Regions from separate parts of the Pseudomonas mucidolens genome, predicted to be linked through region 2. Evidence: riboswitches for the same ligand, from Rfam matches in the RefSeq annotation. Region 2 holds a riboswitch; the other holds the start of a gene.
The links. A riboswitch is a leader RNA that binds a small molecule or an ion and turns the genes downstream of it on or off. The one in region 2 is predicted to bind cobalamin.

Region 1 (10,883 bases), 1.3 Mb from region 2:
TTGCTTGCTCATGATCCAGGCCTTTAGGGGGGATTCAGGGGTAACGACCGAGCTGGCGGGGGCTTTCGTGAAAACCCAGCCGATGACGGTCTGCGAAGGCGCGCGATTTTATCAGGCTTGAGGGGCAGCGGCCATCCTCGGGCCGACGGGCAGAGGCATATGGTGGTAAAAAAATCTTAATCGACGCCACAATGACCCGTATTAAGGTATAGCCTTTAAACCGCTAGCGTTATGACAGTACGAAAACTTGCCAGGGCGTTGTGAATATTTTATCGGCGGTTGTGGTCACAGCCTTGCTAAACCCTGTTAACGCGGTGCGTTTCAGCCGCTTTTTGTCGTTCGGGAATCTTTCTTCATGGGTCTGAGTCGATACATTTTTGTAGGCTGTTTGTCATTGGTCAGCCTGGCGAGTCATGCCGAAACCTTCAATGGACTATATCAAGTGCTGGAGCCTGTCAGCAGCCAGGCCCCGGAGGAGCGGGACCAGGCTACTCAGCGCGCCCTGGAAACCCTGGTGATTCGCCTGACCGGCGATGCCAAGGCTGCGCAAAGCCCTGGCTTGGCCGCGATACGCAAGGATCCGCAACAAATCATCAGCCAGTTCGGCTATGACGCCGGTCCTCCGGAAAGCCTGCAGGTCGATTTCGACCCGGCCAGCACTGATCGCGCGCTTCGTGGCGCGGGCCTGGCGCTGTGGGGCAGCAATCGACCGCTGATTCTCGGTTGGTGGCTGAGCGACTCGACCGAAGGCAGCAGCCTGATCGGGGATGGTCAGGCTGCCGCGCAGCCGTTGCGTCGTGCCGCCCAGCATCGTGGTTTGCCGTTGCGCCTGCCGTTGGGCGATCTCGATGAGCAGATTGTCGCCACTGCGCCAAATCTCGAAAGTGCGGATCCGGCGCCATTGCGGGCGGCGTCCGAGCGCTACGGTGCGGATGCCTTGTTGGCGGTGCACGCCCGTGAAGGCGCGGATCAATGGCAAGCCAAGTGGCGCTTATGGGTAGGTGACGAAACCGAACAGGGCAGCGTGCAGGGCGCGGATACCGCGGCCCCGGCGGATGCTGTCCTACTGGCAGTCAGCGAGCGTCTGGCACCGCGCTATGCGGTCAAGCCGGGGGCTTCCAGTGAGCAATTGCTGGAGGTGCGGGGTATGAACCTGGAACGTTATGCGGCGCTGGGGCATCTGTTGGAGCCTTTCGGAGCGCAGTTGCTGCGGGTCGATGGCAGCCGGATTGTCTATCGGGTCAATGGTAGCGCCGATCAATTGCGCACCCAGCTCAGCCTGGCGAAGTTGCAGGAAATACCGGCTGGTGAAGAGCCAGCGCCACAACCTGCCCAGCCGCCGGCCGTCGAGGGTTCCCCGCCAGCGCCGATACCGGTGGTCGAGCCGACGCCGCAGTTGCGGTTTCGCTGGTAACTATTCTTCCCTTTATAGAAGCAAACGAGATGGAGCGGTTTATGGCGGATACGCGTCGTTGGGTGTGGCTTGGCGGGATCGTCCTGCTGTGCGTTTTTGTATTCCTGCTGCATTCGATTCTGACGCCGTTCCTGGTCGCCTTGCTGCTTGCCTATCTGTTCGATCCGGTGGTGGATCGCCTGGAAAGAGCCGGGCTGTCGCGGACCTGGGGCGTGGTGGCGGTGTTTACGCTTTTTACCCTGATCGTCATGGCGCTATTGCTGGTGCTGATACCGATGCTGGCCAAGCAACTGGTTCGCCTCTACGAACTGGTTCCACAGATACTCGATTGGCTGCAGCACACGGCGTTGCCTTATGCGCAATCCAAGCTTGGCCTGGCCGACGGTTTCTGGAAATTCGACAAAATCAAGGCCGGTATCAGTGAGCACATGGGTCAGACCACCGATATCGTCGGCATCATTCTCAGTCAGGCGACGGCGTCCAGCCTGGCGCTGATCGGATGGTTGACCAATCTGGTGCTGATTCCAGTGGTGGCTTTTTACCTGTTGCGTGATTGGGACATCATGATGGCGAAGATCCGCAGCTTGCTGCCGCGCGATCGCGAGCAGCGCATCATGTCCCTGGCGGGGGAATGCCATGAAGTACTTGGCGCGTTCGTCCGTGGTCAGTTGCTGGTCATGCTGGCCTTGGGATTTATCTATGCGGCGGGATTAATGCTCATCGGCCTGGAGTTGGGCCTGTTGATCGGTGTGATCGCCGGCCTGGCGGCGATTGTGCCGTACATGGGGTTTGTGATCGGCATCGGTGCCGCGCTGGTGGCGGGACTGTTCCAGTTTGGCGGCGACTTGTATCCGATGCTGGGGATTGTCGCGGTGTTCATGGTCGGGCAGGCACTCGAAGGCATGGTGCTGACGCCGTTGCTGGTGGGCGATCGGATCGGACTGCATCCGGTGGCGGTGATCTTTGCGATCCTGGCGGGCGGCGAGTTGTTCGGTTTTACCGGGATTCTGTTGGCGCTGCCGATAGCGGCGGTGATCATGGTGCTGGTTCGCCATCTGCATGAGCTGTACAAGGATTCGGATGCCTATCTGGGTGTCGATGAACCCGAGTTATAAGGTCAATGACAAGCCCGGTTCGAGCCCGGGTTTGTTGTCAGTGCGTGTCGGGGAGTTGGCCGTCGCGTCAAACAAACCCCAAAAAATCCAACGAGTTAACGCAAACCTTTGATTTTGCTTGTGGTCTGTTGCATTGTGCGCCCGGCACCACGGGTATAAACTTTGCAAACTTTTCACAGAGGCCACTAACGGTTCGATTCGAACTGTTCAGTCAGCATGAAACCGATTCAGTTGCCCCTAGGTGTGCGTCTGCGTGACGACGCTACCTTTATCAACTACTACCCAGGCGCCAATGCCGCTGCACTCGGCTATGTCGAGCGGCTTTGCGAAGCCGACGCCGGCTGGACCGAAAGCCTGATTTACCTCTGGGGCAAGGACGGCGTGGGGCGTACTCACTTGTTGCAGGCTGCTTGCCTGCGCTTTGAGCAGTTGGGGGAGTCGGCGGTGTACCTGCCGCTGGCAGAGTTGCTGGATCGCGGCATCGAAATCCTCGATCACCTTGAACAATACGAACTGGTTTGCCTGGATGACCTGCAAGCGGTCGCAGGGCGCGCGGATTGGGAAGAAGCGCTGTTCCACCTGTTCAATCGTCTGCGCGACAGCGGTCGACGATTGTTGATTGCCGCTTCCACCTCACCTCGCGAATTGCCGGTCAAACTGGCGGATCTCAAGTCGCGGCTGACCCTGGCGCTGATTTTCCAGATGCGTCCATTGTCCGATGAAGACAAGCTGCGCGCCCTGCAATTGCGTGCCTCGCGCCGCGGTCTGCACCTCACCGATGAAGTCGGTCACTTCATCCTCACACGCGGGACCCGCAGCATGAGTGCTTTGTTCGATTTGCTCGAACAGCTCGATCAAGCCTCGTTGCAAGCCCAGCGCAAACTGACGATTCCCTTTCTCAAAGAAACCCTGGGCTGGTGATGGCCCTTTGAAATCAAGGCTTTCCGCGAATGACTGGCGCCAATGAGCCTGCGCTGGGCTGTTACGGCCACGCAAAGACGTCTAAATGGGGTTTGAGGGCTTAGATGTCAGGCGGCAAACAAGAAGTCACATTGTTCACGATTGAATTTGCAAATCGATGTGATAGAAGGCATAGTCTCGTCTTCTTTACATACCCGCCACGGTCGTGCCCATGCTAAAGCGCTTCGCACCCCTCGTGCCTCTCGCACTCGTCAGCCTGTTGTTCGGTTGCGCCACCCACCCTCAACAAGTGGCTGAGCAGCAAAAACCGCAACAACAGCATCAGGCAAAGTTCGTCGCAGCGCAGTCTTCTACTGTTTATGAAGAAGAGCTGGCGACCGAGAAAGAACTCGCCGAATTCTCCGACAGCAAGCCTTATCAGCTTCCGCTCCTGGCAGACAGCATTCTTGAGCGCGGTATGTCCCTGATCGGAACCCGTTACCGTTTCGGCGGTAGCACTGAAGCTGGTTTTGATTGCAGCGGCTTCATTGGTTACCTGTTTCGTGAAGAGGCCGGCATGAACCTGCCGCGCTCCACGCGTGAAATGATCAACCTGGATGCACCGTTGGTCGCGCGAAACAACCTCAAGCCGGGTGATCTGCTTTTCTTCAGTACCAATGGTCGTGGTCGTGTCAGCCGCGCGGGCATCTACTTGGGCGATGACCAGTTCATCCACTCCAGCAGCCGCCGCAGCGGTGGTGTGCGGGTCGATAAACTGGGCTCCAGCTACTGGAGCAAGACTTTCATCGAGGCCAAGCGCGCCCTGGCGATGGCCCCCGGTGTCGTGACCGCCCGTAAGTAAAGTTAAAGTGATACTTGAAGTTTGACGTGTAACCGCTAGAATCCTGAGATATTGTTGCGAACCGACCCGCGCGAGCTTGCTTGCGCGGCCTGGTTTCAGCCTTCGGCAGCGAAAGCCGCATCCAGATCAGGATTGTTCTGCCCATGTCGAACTCGGCCCGCCTAATTCTTCTCGTTTGCGCCGCGTTGCTCAGCGCCTGCGCAAGTCGCCCGCAACCCGCGCCTGTGGCTGTCAAGCCCAAGCCGGTGTTCAACTACTCCACCCAGAACTTCTCGCCAGTTGCCGAGGACGTGCTGTTTCGCGCCTTGGGTTTGGTGGGAACGCCTTATCGCTGGGGCGGTAATACTCCAGACTCGGGTTTTGATTGCAGTGGCCTGATTGGGTTTGTCTACCGCGACGCCGCTGGCATTTCCCTGCCGCGCACCACCCGCGAACTGATCGTGATGCGCGCCAAAAACGTGAGTGAAGAGGCCCTGCAAACTGGCGACTTGCTGTTCTTCGCTACCAGCGGAGGTTCGCAGGTCAGTCACGCCGGGATCTATGTCGGCGAAGGTCGCTTTGTCCACGCTCCGCAAACGGGGGGGCACGGTCAAACTCGACACGCTGTCCAAGGCGTATTGGCAGAAAGCATACTTGGGTGCCAAGCGCGTCCTGCCGGCCGAGCACCTGGCGAGGAATCCTTGAGGGCAGCGGCAAGCTATAAGAGATCTTGCAGCTTATAGCTTCCACTGCCTCTCTCCTACTGCGTAGCTGAAACCCGCCACACCTTATTTCCCACGTCGTCTGCTACCAGCAAGGCCCCTTGTCGATCGATCACCACGCCTACCGGCCGACCCATGGCTTTCTCGTCGCTATTGAGGAAGCCGGTCAACACATCCACCGGTTGGCCTTTCGGCATGCCCCCTTCAAACGGTACGAAAATTACCTTATAGCCACTGTGGGGCTTGCGGTTCCATGAACCGTGCTGGCCGATAAACGCGCCGTTGCTGAACTGCGCCGGCAGCGTCGTGCCTTCGGCGAAGGTCAGGCCCAGCGAGGCCGTATGCGGCCCAACGGCATAATCCGGCACGATGGCCTTGGCCACCAGCTCCAGATCCTGCGGTTTCACGCGCACATCCACGTGCTGGCCGTAGTAGCTGAACGGCCAGCCATAAAAGCCGCCATCCTTGACTGACGTGATGTAGTCCGGCACGAGGTCACTGCCGATTTCGTCGCGCTCGTTGACCGCGGTCCACAGCTTGCCGCTTTGGGGTTCCCAGTCCATGCCGTTGGGGTTGCGCAGGCCGGATGCGAAAATCCGCTGCTTGCCGCTGGCTCGATCCACTTCCCAAATCGCCGCACGTCCCTGTTCGGCGTCCATGCCGTTTTCCCCGACGTTGCTGTTGGAACCGACGCTGACGTACAGCTTGCTGCCGTCCTTGCTGGCGATCACGTTTTTGGTCCAGTGATGATTCAGAGGGCCGCCCGGCAGATCGATGACTTTGGTTTGCGACGCGGTGATCGAGGTTTCGCCGGTCTGGTAGGGGAATCGCAGCAGCTTGTCCGAATCGGCGACATACAGATCGTTACCCACCAGGGTCATGCCGAACGGTGAGTTGAGGTTTTCCAGGAACACCGTGCGGGTTTCCGCCACGCCGTCATGATCGGCATCGCGCAGCAAGGTGATGCGGTTCGGGCTGGGTACTCCGGCACCGGCACGACCCATGACTTTTTCCATGACCCAGCCACGAATGCCTTGGGCATCATCCGGCTTGGGTGGTGCGTTGGTTTCCGCTACGAGCACGTCGCCATTGGGCAGCACGTAGAGCCAGCGCGGGTGATCCAGGCCTTCGGCAAACGCCGTCACCTGGGTGCCGGGCGCGGCTGTCGGCTTGACGCCGTCGGGCCAGCCCACGGCCGGGGCGATGTTCACGGTAGGCATCAGGGTCTTGTTCGGATCCGGCAGTTTGGGCGAAGGCCCGGTGCCATCGGACACTTGCAGGGTTGAACTTTCACCGCAGGCGGCAAGGGCGCCTGCGGCCATGACCAGTAGGGCGAGTCGAGTCTTATGCATGTTTTTCTCCTCAGTGCTTGTAATCATAGAGGAGCGGGCCGGCGCGATGGTTCAAGTACATGGCCGGCTTTAATTGACGCTCCACCCCCAACCCACTAACCTTCGCCGCTTGTTTCAGGTGCTCTGTGACGATCAAGTCGACAGAGTGAAACAGGGAAGCCGGTGAGTGAGCGCACTTGTACACAGTGCAGCCACAATCCCGGCGCTGCCCCCGCAACGGTAAATGAGTCAAGACGCTGCTTTTGCCACTGTATCGCTGTGATATGGGAAGGCGCACTGTCGGTCTGTTCTCCCCAGGGAGCGCGCCACTCATGAGTCCGGAGACCGGCCTGATCCATCCAACAGCATCACGGTGGGCGATGCTTGGCTTCACCTGTGTCTTTTCCTGCCTGCCGTTTTTTGTCCAGCCCCAACGGAGAGCTGCCATGTCTGAATCCCCTGATCGTGACGAACGCCACCTGGCGCGCATGCTGCGCAAAAAAGCGCTTATCGACGAGCGCATCGCCAATTCGCCAAATGAATGCGGGTTGCTGCTGGTGCTGACCGGCAATGGCAAAGGCAAGAGCAGTTCGGCCTTCGGCATGCTGGCTCGGGCCATGGGCCACGGCATGCAGTGCGGTGTGGTGCAGTTCATCAAGGGGCGCAACAGCACCGGTGAAGAGTTGTTCTTCCGCCGCTTCCCCGAGCAAGTGCGTTTCCACGTGATGGGCGAAGGCTTTACCTGGGAAACCCAGGATCGTCAGCGTGATATCGCCGCCGCCGAAGCGGCCTGGCAGGTCTCGCGAGAAATGTTGCAGGATCCCGGCATTGGCCTGGTGGTCCTGGATGAGCTGAATATTGCCCTCAAGCACGGCTATCTCGATCTGGATCAGGTTCTCAGTGACCTGCAAGCCCGTCCGCCGATGCAGCATGTGCTGGTCACCGGGCGTGGTGCCAGGCCGGAGCTGATTGAAATGGCCGACACCGTGACTGAAATGGGCATGCTCAAACATGCGTTCCAGGCCGGGATCAAGGCTCAGAAGGGCATCGAACTTTGAATCAGTCGCGACATTGCCCGGCGGTCCTGATCGCCGCACCGGCATCCGGCCAGGGCAAGACCACCGTCACTGCCGCGCTGGCCCGTTTGCACCGCAATCTGGGGCGCAATGTACGGGTGTTTAAATGCGGTCCGGACTTTCTCGACCCGATGATTCATGAGCGCGCCAGTGGCGCGCCGGTCTATCAATTGGACATGTGGATGGTGGGCGAGCAGGAAAGTCGACGTTTGTTGTGGGAAGCGGCGGCTGAGGCTGACCTGATCCTGATTGAGGGGGTCATGGGCCTGTTTGACGGTACGCCGTCCAGCGCCGACCTCGCGCGGCATTTTGGCGTGCCGGTGCTGGCCGTCATCGATGGGACCGCCATGGCGCAAACTTTTGGCGCCCTGGCGTTGGGGCTCGCGCGTTATCAGCCGGATCTGCCGTTTGCCGGTGTGCTGGCCAATCGCGTGGGCACCCTGCGCCACGCGCAACTGTTGGAAGGCAGCCTGACAGAAGGCTTGCGCTGGTACGGCGCGTTGTCCCGCGAGACGGGCATCGAACTGCCCAGTCGCCATCTGGGTCTGGTGCAAGCCAGTGAATTGAATGACTTGGACTTGCGCCTGGATGCGGCGGCCACCGCCTTGGGCAGCAGTTGCGAGGTAGCGCTGCCGCCACCGGTGAGGTTCGCCGCGCCCGCAGTGAGCACGGTCGAGCCGTTGCTGGCCGGGGTGCGGATTGGCGTGGCGCGTGACGAGGCGTTTGCCTTTACCTACGGCGCGAGTCTCGACTTGCTGCGCGCCATGGGCGCCGAGCTGTGTTTCTTCTCGCCCCTTCATGACCATGACCTGCCACAAGTCGACAGCCTTTACCTGCCCGGTGGCTATCCGGAACTGCATCACCAGGCGCTGTCGGAAAACACCTCGATGCTAGCGGCCATCCGCGCCCATCACGCCGCCGGCAAACCGCTATTGGCCGAGTGTGGCGGCATGCTCTATTTGCTCGATTCGCTGACCGATGTCGACGGCCAGCGCGCTGAACTGCTGGGTCTGCTTGCGGGCGATGCGGTGATGCAAAAGCGTCTGGCTGCCCTGGCCCTGCAAACGGTCGAGTTGCCGGAAGGCGTGCTGCGCGGTCACACCTATCATCACTCACTGACCAGCACTGAATGGCAGCCGATCGCACGAGGCTTGAGCCCCAATGGCGGGCGCGGCGCCGAGGCGGTGTATCGCGATGGGCGAATGACGGCCTCGTACGTGCACTTTTATTTCCCGTCTAACCCGCAGGCGGTTGCGGCGCTGTTCGCGCCTGCGCGTGGGGTTATCTGAGACCATGACCGACAATGCCTTCCCGCCGGCCGATCGCGAAGCTGTCTATCGTGCCATCGCCGAGCGCCGCGACATGCGCCACTTCAGCGGTGGCAGCGTGGCGCCTGAACTGTTGCAGCGTCTCATGCAGGCGGCCCATCAGGCCCCCAGTGTCGGGCTGATGCAGCCCTGGCGCTTTATCCGTATCAGCGACCGCACTCTGCGAGGCCGGATCCAGCAACTGGTGGAAGAAGAGCGGATCCGCACGGCTGAGGCGCTTGGCGAGCGTTCCGAGCAGTTCATGAAGCTCAAGGTCGAGGGCATTAACGATTGCGCCGAGGTGCTCGTGGCCGCGTTGATGGATGATCGCGAGCGACACATTTTCGGTCGCCGCACCTTGCCGGAAATGGACATGGCCTCGCTGTCCTGCGCGATCCAGAATCTGTGGCTGGCGTCTCGCGCCGAAGGACTGGGCATGGGTTGGGTGTCGCTGTTCGAACCCCAGGCCCTGGCCGACCTGCTGGGTTTACCGTCCGGTGCCAAGCCGCTGGCGGTGTTGTGCCTGGGCCCGGTGACGGAGTTTTACCCGGCACCGATGTTGCAACTTGAAGGTTGGACCGAGCCGCGTCCGTTGAGTGACATGCTGTATGAGAATTATTGGGGAGTGAGTCAATGAGTGTGGCCTTGCTGAGTGTCGCTGCAGTAGCGCTGGATGCGCTGCTCGGCGAACCCAGGCGCTGGCATCCGCTGGTGGCGTTCGGCAATTTTGCCGGGCGTGTCGAGCAGCGTTTCAACTCCGCGGGGCGTGGCTGGCGCAGTCACGGCGTCACCGCCTGGTTTATCACGGTGGTGCCGCTGACCGTGCTGGCCACGGCCTTGTCCTGGGCGCCAGTGGTGGGCTGGATCATCGAGATTCTCGCGCTCTACTGCGCCTTGGGCATGCGCAGCCTGGGTGAACACGTTACGCCAGTGGCCCAGGCGCTGCGCAGTGATGATCTGGAGCAAGCGCGCAAACGCGTCAGTTATCTGGTCAGTCGCGAAACCGGCGAACTGGACAGCACCGCAGTCGCTCGCGCGGCCACTGAGTCAGTCTTGGAAAACGGCAGCGATGCAGTGTTTGCCGCGTTGTTCTGGTTTGCCATCGCCGGTGTCCCGGGCGTGGTGCTCTACCGCTTGAGCAACACGCTGGATGCGATGTGGGGCTACCGCAATGAGCGCTTTGAGCGCTTTGGCTGGGCCGCGGCAAAAATCGACGACGTGCTCAACTATATTCCTGCCCGGCTCGTGGCGCTGACCTACGCGCTATTGGGCAAAACCCGCCTGGCGCTCAAGTGCTGGCGCACGCAAAGCTCCGCCTGGGACAGCCCCAATGCCGGCCCGGTGATGGCCGCTGGGGCCGGAGCCCTGGGCGTCGAGTTGGGCGGGGCGGCGACGTATCATGGTCAATTGCATCAACGTCCAACCTTGGGCGAAGGGCCACCGGCCGATGCCGATTCCATCGACCGAGGCTGGCAACTGGTGCAGCGCGGCGTATGGCTGTGGTTACTGGTTCTGTGCGCGGGGGCGCAATTTTATGCTTGAACATGGTGGTCGGCTGCGCAAGGCCGTGATGCAGTACGGGATCGCACAGGACGACTGGCTGGACCTGTCCAGCGGCCTGGCGCCCTGGCCGTGGCCGATTCCGCAGATAGCGCAGCGGGCATGGGCGCGTCTGCCGGAGTCCGATGATGGATTGGAGCAGGCCGCCTGCGATTATTACGGGGTCGCCCAGGTGCTGCCGGTAGCGGGCTCCCAGGCGGCGATCCAGTTGTTGCCGCGCCTGCGTCGTGCGGGCAAGGTCGGCGTCTTGTCGCCGTGCTATGCGGAGCATGCCGAAGCCTGGCGCCGCGCTGGATATATCGTGCGTGAAGTGCTGGAACAAGAGGTGGACTTTTTCCTCGACAGCCTCGACGTACTGGTGGTGGTCAATCCGAACAACCCTACAGGCCTTAGCCTTGCCCCCCAGCGTTTGCTGGACTGGCACGCGCGGCTGGCTCAGCGCGGTGGCTGGCTGGTGGTGGATGAAGCGTTCATGGATAACACGCCGGCGTTGAGCGTGGCGGGCCAGGCTAATCAGGTCGGCTTGATCGTGCTGCGCTCGTTCGGCAAGTTTTTCGGGTTGGCCGGTGCTCGCCTGGGGTTTGTGCTGGCGGAACGCAAGTTGCTCAAGTTGCTTG
Region 2 (10,883 bases):
CGCGGCTAGATCCCGGCCAGGTGCAATACCAGCTTGACGATGCCGAACAGGGTCAGGGCGAAAACAGCGGTAAACAGGATGCCCAGCATTAAAAAGTGGCTGGGCTTACCGTGGGTAAAGTCCCTGGCACGATTTTTCCCGCTTTGCACGCCAAACGCGGCGGCCATCACACTGTGGAGCATCTGCCAGAACGTCGGCGGCTTGTTGTCGACTGGATCGTTCATATATCTCCCCATTACAAGGTGTGTGAGGAGAGCATAGCCAATTTCCTTGCTCCTGATGTTTTTGAGGGCGCCGTGTAGGAGCGAGCTTGCTCGCGAAAAACCTGAGATCGCCTCGGGGTATCAGATTTCCCGCGTCATCGTTAACGATCTTCGCGAGCAAGCTCGCTCCTACAGGAGAGAATGCACTCGCGAAAATAGATACCTGAGAAATAGCGCAGGGATCAGTTATCGTAACCCAGGTTCGGCGCCAGCCAGCGCTCGGTTACGCTCAAGTCCTGGCGCTTGCGGGTTGTGTAGCTGGTCACCTGATCCTTGTCGATCTTGCCCACCGCAAAGTATTGCGCCTGTGGATGGGCGAAGTACCAGCCGCTGACCGCCGCCGCCGGGAACATCGCGTAATGCTCGGTGAGAAACACGCCGCTGCGCCCGGGTTGCATTTCGCGGGCTTGCGGGTCCAGCAACTGGAACAGCGCGCCTTTCTCGGTGTGGTCAGGGCAGGCCGGGTAGCCGGGGGCAGGGCGGATGCCGCTGTATTGCTCCTTGATCAACGCCTCGTTATCCAGGGTTTCATCCTTGGCATAGCCCCAGTAATCTTTACGCACTTGCTGGTGCAACCATTCGGCACAGGCTTCGGCCAGGCGGTCGGCCAGGGCCTTGACCATGATCGAGTTGTAGTCGTCGCCGGCGTCCTGATAAGCCTTGGCCACTTCTTCGGCACCGATGCCGGCGGTGGTGATGAAGCCACCAATGTAGTCGGTCACGCCGCTGTCTTTGGGCGCAACGAAGTCGGCCAGGGAGAAGTTCGGCTTGCCGTCGGTCTTGATGATCTGCTGGCGTAGGTGATGCAGGCGCGCCAGGGGCTGGCCGTCGTCGCCATAGACTTCCAGGTCGTCATCCTGCACCTGGTTGGACGGCCAGAAGCCAAATACCGCGCGGGCGCTGATGAGTTTTTCATCGATCAGCTTGCTGAGCATTTCCCGCGCGTCTTTATATAGCGCAGTTGCCGCTTCACCTACCACCTCGTCCTGGAGAATGCGTGGGAATTTGCCGGCCAGGTCCCAGGAGATAAAGAACGGCGTCCAGTCGATGTAGTCGGCCAGAACGTTTAGATCGATATTGTCCAGCACCTTGGCGCCGGTGAACGTCGGTGTGACCGGTGTGTAGCTACTCCAGTCGAACTGCGGCTTCTTGGCGACTGCTGCCGCGTAACTCAGGCGTTTGGTGCGTGCGCTGCGGTTGGCGGTACGTTCGCGCACGTCGACGTATTCCAGGCGGGTTTTTTCGACAAAACCGGCTTTCAGTTCCTTGGACAGCAATTGCGTTGCAACGCCCACGGCGCGGGATGCGTCGGTGACATAGATCACCGCGTCGTTGCTGTACTTGGGTTCGATCTTCACCGCCGTGTGGGCCTTGGACGTCGTGGCCCCGCCGATCATCAACGGCAGATGGAAGTCCTGACGTTGCATCTCGCGGGCCACATGCACCATCTCATCCAGTGACGGTGTGATCAGTCCGGACAGGCCAATGATGTCGCACTTCTGCTCCTTGGCCACCTGCAGGATTTTTTCCGCGGGCACCATCACCCCGAGGTCGACGATGTCATAGCCGTTGCAACCCAGCACCGCGCCGACAATGTTCTTGCCGATGTCGTGTACATCGCCTTTGACCGTGGCCATCAGAATCTTGCCCTTGGCTTCCGGTTTGTCGCCTTTCTCCAGTTCGATAAACGGAATCAGGTGGGCCACGGCCTGTTTCATCACGCGGGCGGACTTCACCACCTGAGGCAGGAACATTTTACCGGCGCCGAACAGATCGCCCACGATGTTCATACCGGACATCAATGGGCCTTCGATCACTTCGATGGGGCGGGCGAACGACTGCCGGGACTCTTCGGTGTCTTCAACGATGTGCGTGGTGATGCCCTTTACCAGTGCATGCTCCAGACGCTTATTGACGTCCCAGCCGCGCCATTCCTCGGTCTCGGCTTCCTTGACGGAGCCATCGCCCTTGTACTTGTCGGCGATGGCGAGCAGCGCGTCGGTGCCTTCTGGCGTGCGGTTGAGCACCACGTCTTCCACGGCGTCGCGCAGCTCGGCGGGGATCTGGTCGTAGATCTCCAGTTGGCCGGCGTTGACGATACCCATGGTCAAGCCGTTGCGGATCGCATACAGCAGGAACACCGAGTGAATCGACTCGCGCACCGGGTTGTTGCCACGGAACGAGAACGACACGTTGGACACGCCGCCCGAGGACAAAGCATACGGCAGTTCGTCGCGGATATAGGCGCAGGCGTTGATGAAGTCGACGGCGTAGTTGTTGTGCTCTTCGATGCCGGTGGCGACGGCGAAGATGTTCGGGTCGAAGATAATGTCTTGCGGCGGGAAGCCGACTTCATTGACCAGGATGTCGTATGAACGTTTGCAGATTTCTTTCTTGCGCGCTTCGGTGTCGGCCTGGCCGGCTTCGTCGAAGGCCATCACCACCACGGCGGCGCCGTAGCGCTTGCACAGTTTGGCGTAGTGAATGAACTGCTCGACGCCTTCCTTCATGCTGATGGAGTTGACGATGCCCTTGCCCTGGATGCACTTGAGGCCCGCTTCGATGACTTCCCACTTGGAGGAGTCGATCATGATCGGTACGCGGGAGATGTCCGGTTCGCCGGCAATCAGATTGAGGAAGGTCACCATGGCCTTCTTCGAATCGAGCATGCCCTCGTCCATGTTGATGTCGATCACCTGGGCGCCGGCTTCGACCTGCTGCAGAGCCACTTCCAGGGCTTCGGTGTAGTTGTCTTCACGGATCAGCCGCGCGAACTTGGCGGAGCCGGTGATATTCGTGCGTTCGCCGACGTTGACGAACAGCGACTGGCGATCGATGGTGAACGGCTCCAGGCCCGACAGGCGACAGGCCTTGGGAATGTCCGGGATCGGCCGTGGCGCATAGCCGGCGACCGCATTGGCAATTGCCTCGATGTGGCCTGGCGTGGTGCCGCAGCAACCGCCGACGATATTGAGGAAGCCGCTCTGGGCGAACTCTTCGATGACCTTGGCGGTTTGCGCGGGCAACTCGTCATACTCGCCGAATTCGTTGGGCAGGCCGGCGTTCGGGTGTGCTGACACGTAGGTGTCGGCCTTGTTGGAGAGTTCTTCCAGGTACGGCCGCAGTTCGTTGGCGCCGAGTGCGCAGTTCAAACCAACGGAAATCGGCTTGGCGTGGGCGATGGAGTTCCAGAACGCTTCGGTGGTCTGGCCAGACAGGGTGCGACCGGAGGCGTCGGTGATGGTGCCGGAAATCATGATCGGCAGCTCGAAACCCAGCTCTTCATACACGCCTTGCACGGCGAAGATCGCGGCCTTGGCATTCAAGGTGTCGAAGATGGTTTCGATGAGGATCATGTCCGCACCGCCTTCGATCAGACCTTTGGTGGCCTCGGTGTAGTTTTCCACCAGTTCATCGAAGGTGACGTTGCGATAGCCGGGGTTGTTCACGTCGGGAGACAGCGAGCAGGTGCGGCTGGTCGGACCCAGGACTCCCGCGACGAAGCGTGGCTTGTCCGGGGTCTCCAGGGTTTTGGCGTCGGCCACCCTACGGGCCACGCGTGCGCCTTCCACGTTCAATTCGTAGGCCAGCGACTCCATGCCGTAGTCCGCCTGGGACACCTGAGTGGCGTTGAAGGTGTTGGTTTCGAGAATATCGGCACCGGCGTCCAGATAAGCTTTCTCGATGGAGGCGATGACATCCGGGCGGCTGAGCAGCAACAGGTCGTTGTTGCCCTGGACGTCACTCGGCCAGTCAGCGAAACGTTTGCCACGGTAGTCCTGTTCCTCGAGCTTGTAGCTCTGGATCATCGTGCCCATACCGCCGTCGAGGATCAGAATGCGTTCCTTGAGGGCTTGGTGAAGGGCTTGCAGACGCGCGCTACGATCGGACATGGGGCTACTCTGGTCAGGCATTACGGAGGTTAGGGATCATAACAAACCTGTGCGCTATTGGAGCATGTTTGGGTTTTGCATGAATATCGTTCATGTTGGGGGAGGGCATGGCCCGGTAGAATCACCGCACTTTTCAGCGCACGCATTGCACCGGGACTGGATACATGTCACTTCGCCTCATCCTCAGCGCCGCCCTGGCCTTGATCGCCAGCTCTGCACAGGCACAAGGCACCGCTCCGGCGATTTCCTATACCCGTGATATTCAGCCTATCTTCACGGAGAAATGCGTGGCCTGCCACGCGTGCTATGACTCGGCCTGCCAGCTCAACCTGGGCAGTGCTGAGGGCGCGACACGTGGGGCGAGCAAAATGCCGGTGTACGACGGCGAGCGCAGCCGAGCCGCGCCGACTACCCGCTTGTTTTATGACGCGATGGGTAAAACAGACTGGCAACGGAAGGGCTTTTACTCTGTGCTGGACGCCCAACACAGTCAGGCAGCCTTGATGGCGCGTATGCTGGACTTGGGACACCGCACGCCTCTGGCGCCCAATGCCAAGCTGCCCGCGGAGATTGTGCTGGGTCTGAATCGGCAAAACATGTGCCCGCTACCGGGGGAATTTGAAGCGTACGCGGGTGCCCATCCCAAGGAAGGCATGCCCCTTGCCGTCACCGGCCTGACCGATCAGCAATACCAGACCCTGCAACGCTGGCTGGCGTCCGGCGCGCCTATTGATGAGCAAAGCCTGGCTCCAAGTGCCACCGAAACCGTGCAGGTACGGCAATGGGAAAACCTGCTCAACCAACATGGTGCCCGGGAAAGCCTGGTGGCGCGCTGGTTGTACGAGCATTTGTTCCTTGCCCACATCTACTTCGAAGACGGCGAGCCAGGGCATTTTTTCCAGTGGGTGCGTTCGCGCACGCCGAGCGGTCAGCCCATCGACCTGATCAATACCCGTCGACCGAACGACGACCCAGGCACCCAGGTTTACTACCGGTTGTGGCCGGTACAAGGGGTCATCGTCCACAAGACCCACATCACGTACCCGTTCAGTGCCGATAAAATGGCACGCATCAAGTCGTTGTTCTATAGCGGCGACTGGCAAGTCACGGCACTGCCCGGTTACGGGCCGGGGCGCAGGGCGAACCCGTTCGAGACCTTCGAGGCGATCCCGGCCAGGGCGCGTTATCAGTTCATGCTTGATAACGCCGAATACTTCGTGCGCACCTTTATTCGCGGGCCGGTGTGCCGTGGGCAGATTGCCACGGACGTGATTCGCGACAACTTCTGGACCTTGTTCTAGGACCCGGATCACGACTTGTACATCACCGATGCGCGTTTTCGCGGCCAGGCCACGCCATTGCTGGCGATGCCCGGGCAGAACGATGACGTGGGCAGCGTGTTGGGCCTGTGGCTGGCCTATCGCGACAAACGCAACGCATACGAGGCCTTGCGCCGTGACAACTACGCCGATCTGCCAGCACCCGATTGGTCGGATTTGTGGATGGGCAATGACAATGCGCTGCTGAGCATCTTCCGCCACTTCGACAGTGCCTCGGTGATGAAAGGCCTGGTTGGCGAAGTGCCGCAGACGATGTGGCTGTTCGATTACCCGTTGCTGGAGCGCACTTACTATCAGTTGGCGGTCAACTTTGATGTGTTCGGTAATGTCTCTCATCAGGCGCAGACGCGCTTGTATTTCGATCTGATCCGCAACGGCGCCGAGCAGAATTTCCTGCGCCTGATGCCGGCCGACTCTCGCGAGGGGTTCCTCGACGATTGGTACCAGAACAGCGGCAAGGTCAAGTTGTGGCTGGATTACGAAGCCATTGATGATGACAAGCCAAGCGGACTGAAACTGGACGAGACATCCCCCAAGCGCGACTTCGCCACGCAATTGCTGGCCCGCTCGGGTGCCCTGAATGTCAGGCCGGACCCGATCAACCGCTGCATCAGCGCGTATTGCTCGCGGCCCGGCATCGATCCGGCGCTGCGCGATGCCGAACAAGCCCTGAGTCGCCTGACTTCCAGGCCGGCGGCGGGGCTCAAGGTGATCGAGCAGTTGCCGGAAGCGACAATGCTGCGTGTCGAAACCCGTAGCGGCACGCGTGAGGTGTACAGCCTGTTGCGTAACCGCGCGCATAGCAATGTGGCTTTTATGCTCGGCGAAGCCTATCGCTATCAGCCTGGGCTGGACACCCTGACGATCTATCCGGGAGTGCTGAGCAGTTATCCGAACTTTATGTTCAACGTTCCAGCCGAAGAAGTACCCGAGTTTGTCGAGGATATGCAGCGGGCCAAGGACCCCCAGGGTTTTGAGCGAATTGTCGAGCGCTGGGGCATACGCCGTAGTCATCCGCAATTTTGGCGGTACTTCCACGATCTGTCGCGCTACATCCGTGAAACGACGCCAGTGGAAGAGGGCGTACTGGATATGAATCGCTATGAGAACCTGTGATTGCGCGCCGCGGCCTTTCCCGACAAAAATACTAGGACTTTGTGCCATCCCAAGGATTGGCGTAAACTGCCGGCAAGCCTGTGAGGAGTTTCCATGACTGCCATAACCATTACCGACGCCGCCCACGATTACCTGGCTGATCTGCTGTCCAAGCAGAACACCCCGGGCATCGGCATTCGCGTCTTTATCACCCAGCCTGGTACCCAGTACGCAGAGACGTGCATTGCCTATTGCAAGCCGGGTGAAGAAAAACCCGAAGACACTGCGCTGGGTCTCAAGAGCTTCACTGCCTATATCGACGCGTTCAGCGAAGCCTTCCTTGACGATGCGGTGGTCGATTACGCCACTGATCGCATGGGCGGCCAATTGACCATCAAGGCGCCCAACGCCAAGGTGCCGAACGTCAATGCCGACAGCCCGATCAACGAACGCATCAATTATTACCTGCAGACCGAAATCAACCCGGGACTGGCCAGCCACGGCGGTCAGGTCAGCTTGATCGATGTGGTCGATGACGGTATCGCCGTACTGAAGTTTGGCGGTGGTTGCCAGGGCTGCGGCCAGGCCGATGTGACGTTGCGTGAAGGTATCGAGCGCACGTTGCTGGAGCGGATTCCCGAACTCAAGGGCGTGCGCGACGTGACCGATCACACGCAGAAAGAAAACGCCTACTACTGAGTAAGACGTTCGCTGCAAACAAAAAACGACGCTCTGCGTAATGCCGGTCAGTTAAGCCTTTTCTGTAGGAGCGAGCTTGCTCGCGAAAAACGTCAACGATAACGCGTTTTTCCTGAATAAACGCGGCGCCTATGAGTGCTTCGCGAGCAAGCTCGCTCCTACAGTAGTTGGCGTTCCCTTAACTGATCAGCATTACGCGGGGCGTCGTTTTTTATGCGCGCCGCAGAAGGCGAGGGCCTCGTTGCGTTTCTTTGTCAGGAACGATAGAGGTGCGCGTGCCCTGCGCGATACAGCGATGACTCGCTGAAGCTATCGCTGGCGAGTACCCGGCCCACCACAATCAAAGCCGTACGCCTGAAGCCTTTCGCCGCTACTTTCTCGGCAATATCCGCCAGCGTACCCACCACCCAATCCTGATCCGGCCATGTAGCGCGGTGCACCACGGCGATCGGGCAATCGGCGCCGTAATAGGGCAACAGCTCAGCAACAATCTTCTGCATGTGACTGACGCCAAGGTGAATCGCCATGGTGGTGCCATGCTGCGCCAGGCTGGCGAAGCTTTCCCCCGCGGGCATCGTGGTCTTGTCCGCATACCGCGTCAAAATCACGCTCTGAGCGATATCCGGCAGGGTCAACTCACTCTCCAGCAGCGCCGCGCAGGCCGCCACCGCCGTGACTCCCGGAATGATCTGGAAGGGAATCTGCAGCGCCCGCAAGTGTCGAATTTGCTCACCAATCGCGCCATATAGACTTGGATCACCGGAATGCACCCGTGCCACGTCTTGACCTTTGCCGTGGGCGTCTTTGATCAAGTCGATGATCTGCTCCAGGTGCAACTCGGCGCTATTGATCACCTGTTCGGCCTGATGCCCTTCCAGCACTGCGGCTGGCACCAGGGAGCCGGCGTAGATGATCACCGGGCAACTGCGGATCAGCCGTTGGCCTTTGACGGTGATCAGTTCCGGATCGCCGGGGCCAGCGCCGATGAAGAAGACGGTCATGAATGGATTCCTGTGAAAAAGCAGGCGGGCAAGGCTCCAGATGAAGATTGCTCATGATCAAACAAGGGATTATCCGGCGTTTAGCCGGCGTACGCCAAGGCAAAGGTCGCCTGAAGTTTTTTTTGGCGAGTGATCAACAGCCGGGCAGGGCACCCAGACAACTGCTCGGCCAGGGCCAGGGCGGCACTTTCGGCGATGCCGTGGCAACCGGTGTGGGTAAACGCCAGCGCCGAACGGTGGCTTAGCCGGGTGTCGTAGACCGCCAATTGCTCGGCAGCGAAAAACTGCAACGGCAGCCGGAGAACATTGGCCAGTGCGAGCAACCCCGGCTCATCGCGTTTGTGCTCGATACTGGCGAGCGCGTTGATGCGCCGCGGATCGATTCCCTCGGCATCCAGGGCGGTGTGAAACAGAGCGAGCAGGGTGTCGACGTCACAACCGCGCTGGCAACCCAGGCCGACCACCAGGATCGGCGTGGTGCTGTCTGGCATCATGCCGCGTACTGAGTGTCGGGATTGCGGCGAAACAGCCAGGCGCTGATCAAGCCCAGGGCCAGCCAGAACGCAACGTTGGTCAGTTGCGAGGCGATCTTGAACTGCGTTTCCAGGGCTTCAGGCGCCAACATCGAGTGCATCAGCGGTTGTGGCGCGCCAATCACATGGGGCACCGCCAGAATCGCCACGCCCAGGATTTTCAGTAGCCAATGACGACCAAACGCGATCAGTGCGATACCCACGGCGGTGGAGGCAGCAGCGCCGATCCACCAGAGTTGCCGTTGCGCCAGATCCGCCGCGGCGGTGCCCGGCAATTCCGGTGGCAGGCCCAACGTCGGCGCCAGCACAAACGTGGCGTAACCGGCCAGTCCCCAGAGCAAACCCTGGGCCGTGCGAGTCGGTGCACGCAGGGTGTACAGGCCGGCAAGCAACAGTGCGAACCCCACCGCCACCACCAGATTACTGCCCGTGGTGAACAACACACGCTGCCAGCCGTCTTCCGGGGCCCAGGCTTCGGCGTCGTGGCTGTGGGCCGCGGTGCCTGCGGCGTGTTCGTGGACCTCGCTGGCGGCCGGGGCGCTTTCATAGGCTTCCGCCTGGATAATCAGCGGGGCAACCCACAGGCTTTGCAGCAAGGTCAGCAACAGTGCGGCCAGCAGACCGGTAAAACCGGCGGTTTGGGCGATTCGCTTGATCATGTCGACAGCTCTCAATGGCACGGGAAGGCGGCGCTGTGGCGCGTATCGTGGGCAGCGTTGTGGACGGCCTCGATGTGCGAGAACCCGGCGAAGTACACCAGGCACACACCGAGGATCGACGCCCCAATGGCTGCGGTCAGGCGCTGACTTAAGGTGGCGGTGCTGCTGGCGGTAGGCGAAGTGCTGCTGATGATCGACATGGCGCGTCCCTTTCGAGTGACAGGGTGAAACGAGCGCATGCAAACCCCGCGAGCCGGGCACGCAGGGTTCGGAACAGCGCCCGCCCACCGCGGGTTTGTTATTGAATGATCGGGCCGGTCTCCGGGCTTGCGAGGGGGGCTCTGGAAAGAGTCATCCCGAAAAGCGTCACCTTCCCATGCCGCTGGCACAGTGGATTTGACACTTCGCTCGCTTACCGTTGCGGGGGCAGCACCGGACTGGTCCTGAGCCTTGAAAAAAAGCTCAGGGTTTACCGGTTTCCCGTTTCACCCTGTGAAGGGCACCCGAAACAAGATGCGTAGGAGAGCATGGCCCGGGGATGGTAGTCAAATGGCCCGAGCCCCTGTAGCCTTGCAGCTTCGAGGTTCTTCGGCCGAGGTCGAAGCTAAGAAGGGAACGCGGTCAATGCCGCGGCTGCCCCCGCAACTGTAAAGGGTTTATCTGCCTGCCACGCCACTGCCGGAACCCGGCGGGAAGGCGCAGCCAGCGTCGCTCGAAAGAGCGGCAAGCCCCAAGCCAGGAGACCTGCCTCGCAACTGATTTTCCATTTCAACCGGGCGGGGTGATCCGGTGACGAATTTCGTTTCTGCGCGCCGCCGCAGGACCAGTCGTCCCGTATGCCCGCCCTAAAGGGCATTCGATGAAAACACTGGCCAAACTCCCCGTCACGATCGTTACCGGCTTCCTCGGATCAGGCAAAACCACCTTGCTGCGCCATATGCTGGACAACGCGCAAGGTCGTCGCATCGCGGTGATCGTCAACGAGTTCGGTGAACTGGGCATCGACGGTGAGATTCTCAAGCAGTGCGCCATCGGTTGCACCGAAGAAGAAGCCAATGGTCGGGTCTACGAACTGGCCAACGGCTGCCTGTGCTGCACCGTCCAGGAAGAGTTCTTTCCGGTGATGCGGGAGTTGGTGGCTCGTCGTGGCGACCTCGATCACATCCTTATCGAAACCTCGGGCCTGGCCCTGCCAAAACCTCTGGTCCAAGCCTTCCAGTGGCCGGAAATCCGCAGCGCCTGCACCGTTGACGCGGTGATCACCGTGGTCGACAGCCCGGCCGTGGCGGCCGGTACCTTCGCCGCGTTCCCGGATCAGGTCGATGCCCAGCGCAAGCTGGACCCGAACCTGGACCATGAGTCGCCGCTGCACGAATTGTTTGCCGACCAGTTGGCCAGTG

Region 1: linked by a shared signal. The riboswitch ahead of cobO (cob(I)yrinic acid a,c-diamide adenosyltransferase) and the one ahead of BLU75_RS09375 (CbtB domain-containing protein) in region 2 are both predicted to bind cobalamin.

What each region holds. Positions count from the first base shown of each region.
Region 1 is NZ_LT629802.1:703,482-714,364, forward strand. It holds gene purM (phosphoribosylformylglycinamidine cyclo-ligase) at 1-12, opposite strand, end outside; gene BLU75_RS03500 (DUF2066 domain-containing protein) at 356-1,414, shown strand; gene BLU75_RS03505 (AI-2E family transporter) at 1,456-2,529, shown strand; gene hda (DnaA regulatory inactivator Hda) at 2,746-3,450, shown strand; gene BLU75_RS03515 (C40 family peptidase) at 3,662-4,291, shown strand; partial or broken gene BLU75_RS03520 (C40 family peptidase) at 4,435-4,975, shown strand; gene BLU75_RS03525 (PQQ-dependent sugar dehydrogenase) at 5,031-6,344, opposite strand; cobalamin riboswitch at 6,444-6,691, shown strand; gene cobO (cob(I)yrinic acid a,c-diamide adenosyltransferase) at 6,770-7,381, shown strand; gene BLU75_RS03535 (cobyrinate a,c-diamide synthase) at 7,378-8,688, shown strand; gene bluB (5,6-dimethylbenzimidazole synthase) at 8,693-9,343, shown strand; gene cbiB (adenosylcobinamide-phosphate synthase CbiB) at 9,340-10,248, shown strand; gene cobD (threonine-phosphate decarboxylase CobD) at 10,241-10,883, shown strand, end outside.
Region 2 is NZ_LT629802.1:1,973,633-1,984,515, forward strand. It holds gene BLU75_RS09340 (DUF2970 domain-containing protein) at 6-224, opposite strand; gene metH (methionine synthase) at 446-4,156, opposite strand; partial or broken gene BLU75_RS09350 (fatty acid cis/trans isomerase) at 4,321-6,612, shown strand; gene nfuA (Fe-S biogenesis protein NfuA) at 6,706-7,290, shown strand; gene cobM (precorrin-4 C(11)-methyltransferase) at 7,545-8,291, opposite strand; gene BLU75_RS09365 (cobalamin biosynthesis protein) at 8,372-8,785, opposite strand; gene BLU75_RS09370 (CbtA family protein) at 8,782-9,483, opposite strand; gene BLU75_RS09375 (CbtB domain-containing protein) at 9,495-9,683, opposite strand; cobalamin riboswitch at 9,779-10,005, opposite strand; cobalamin riboswitch at 10,048-10,249, shown strand; gene cobW (cobalamin biosynthesis protein CobW) at 10,343-10,883, shown strand, end outside.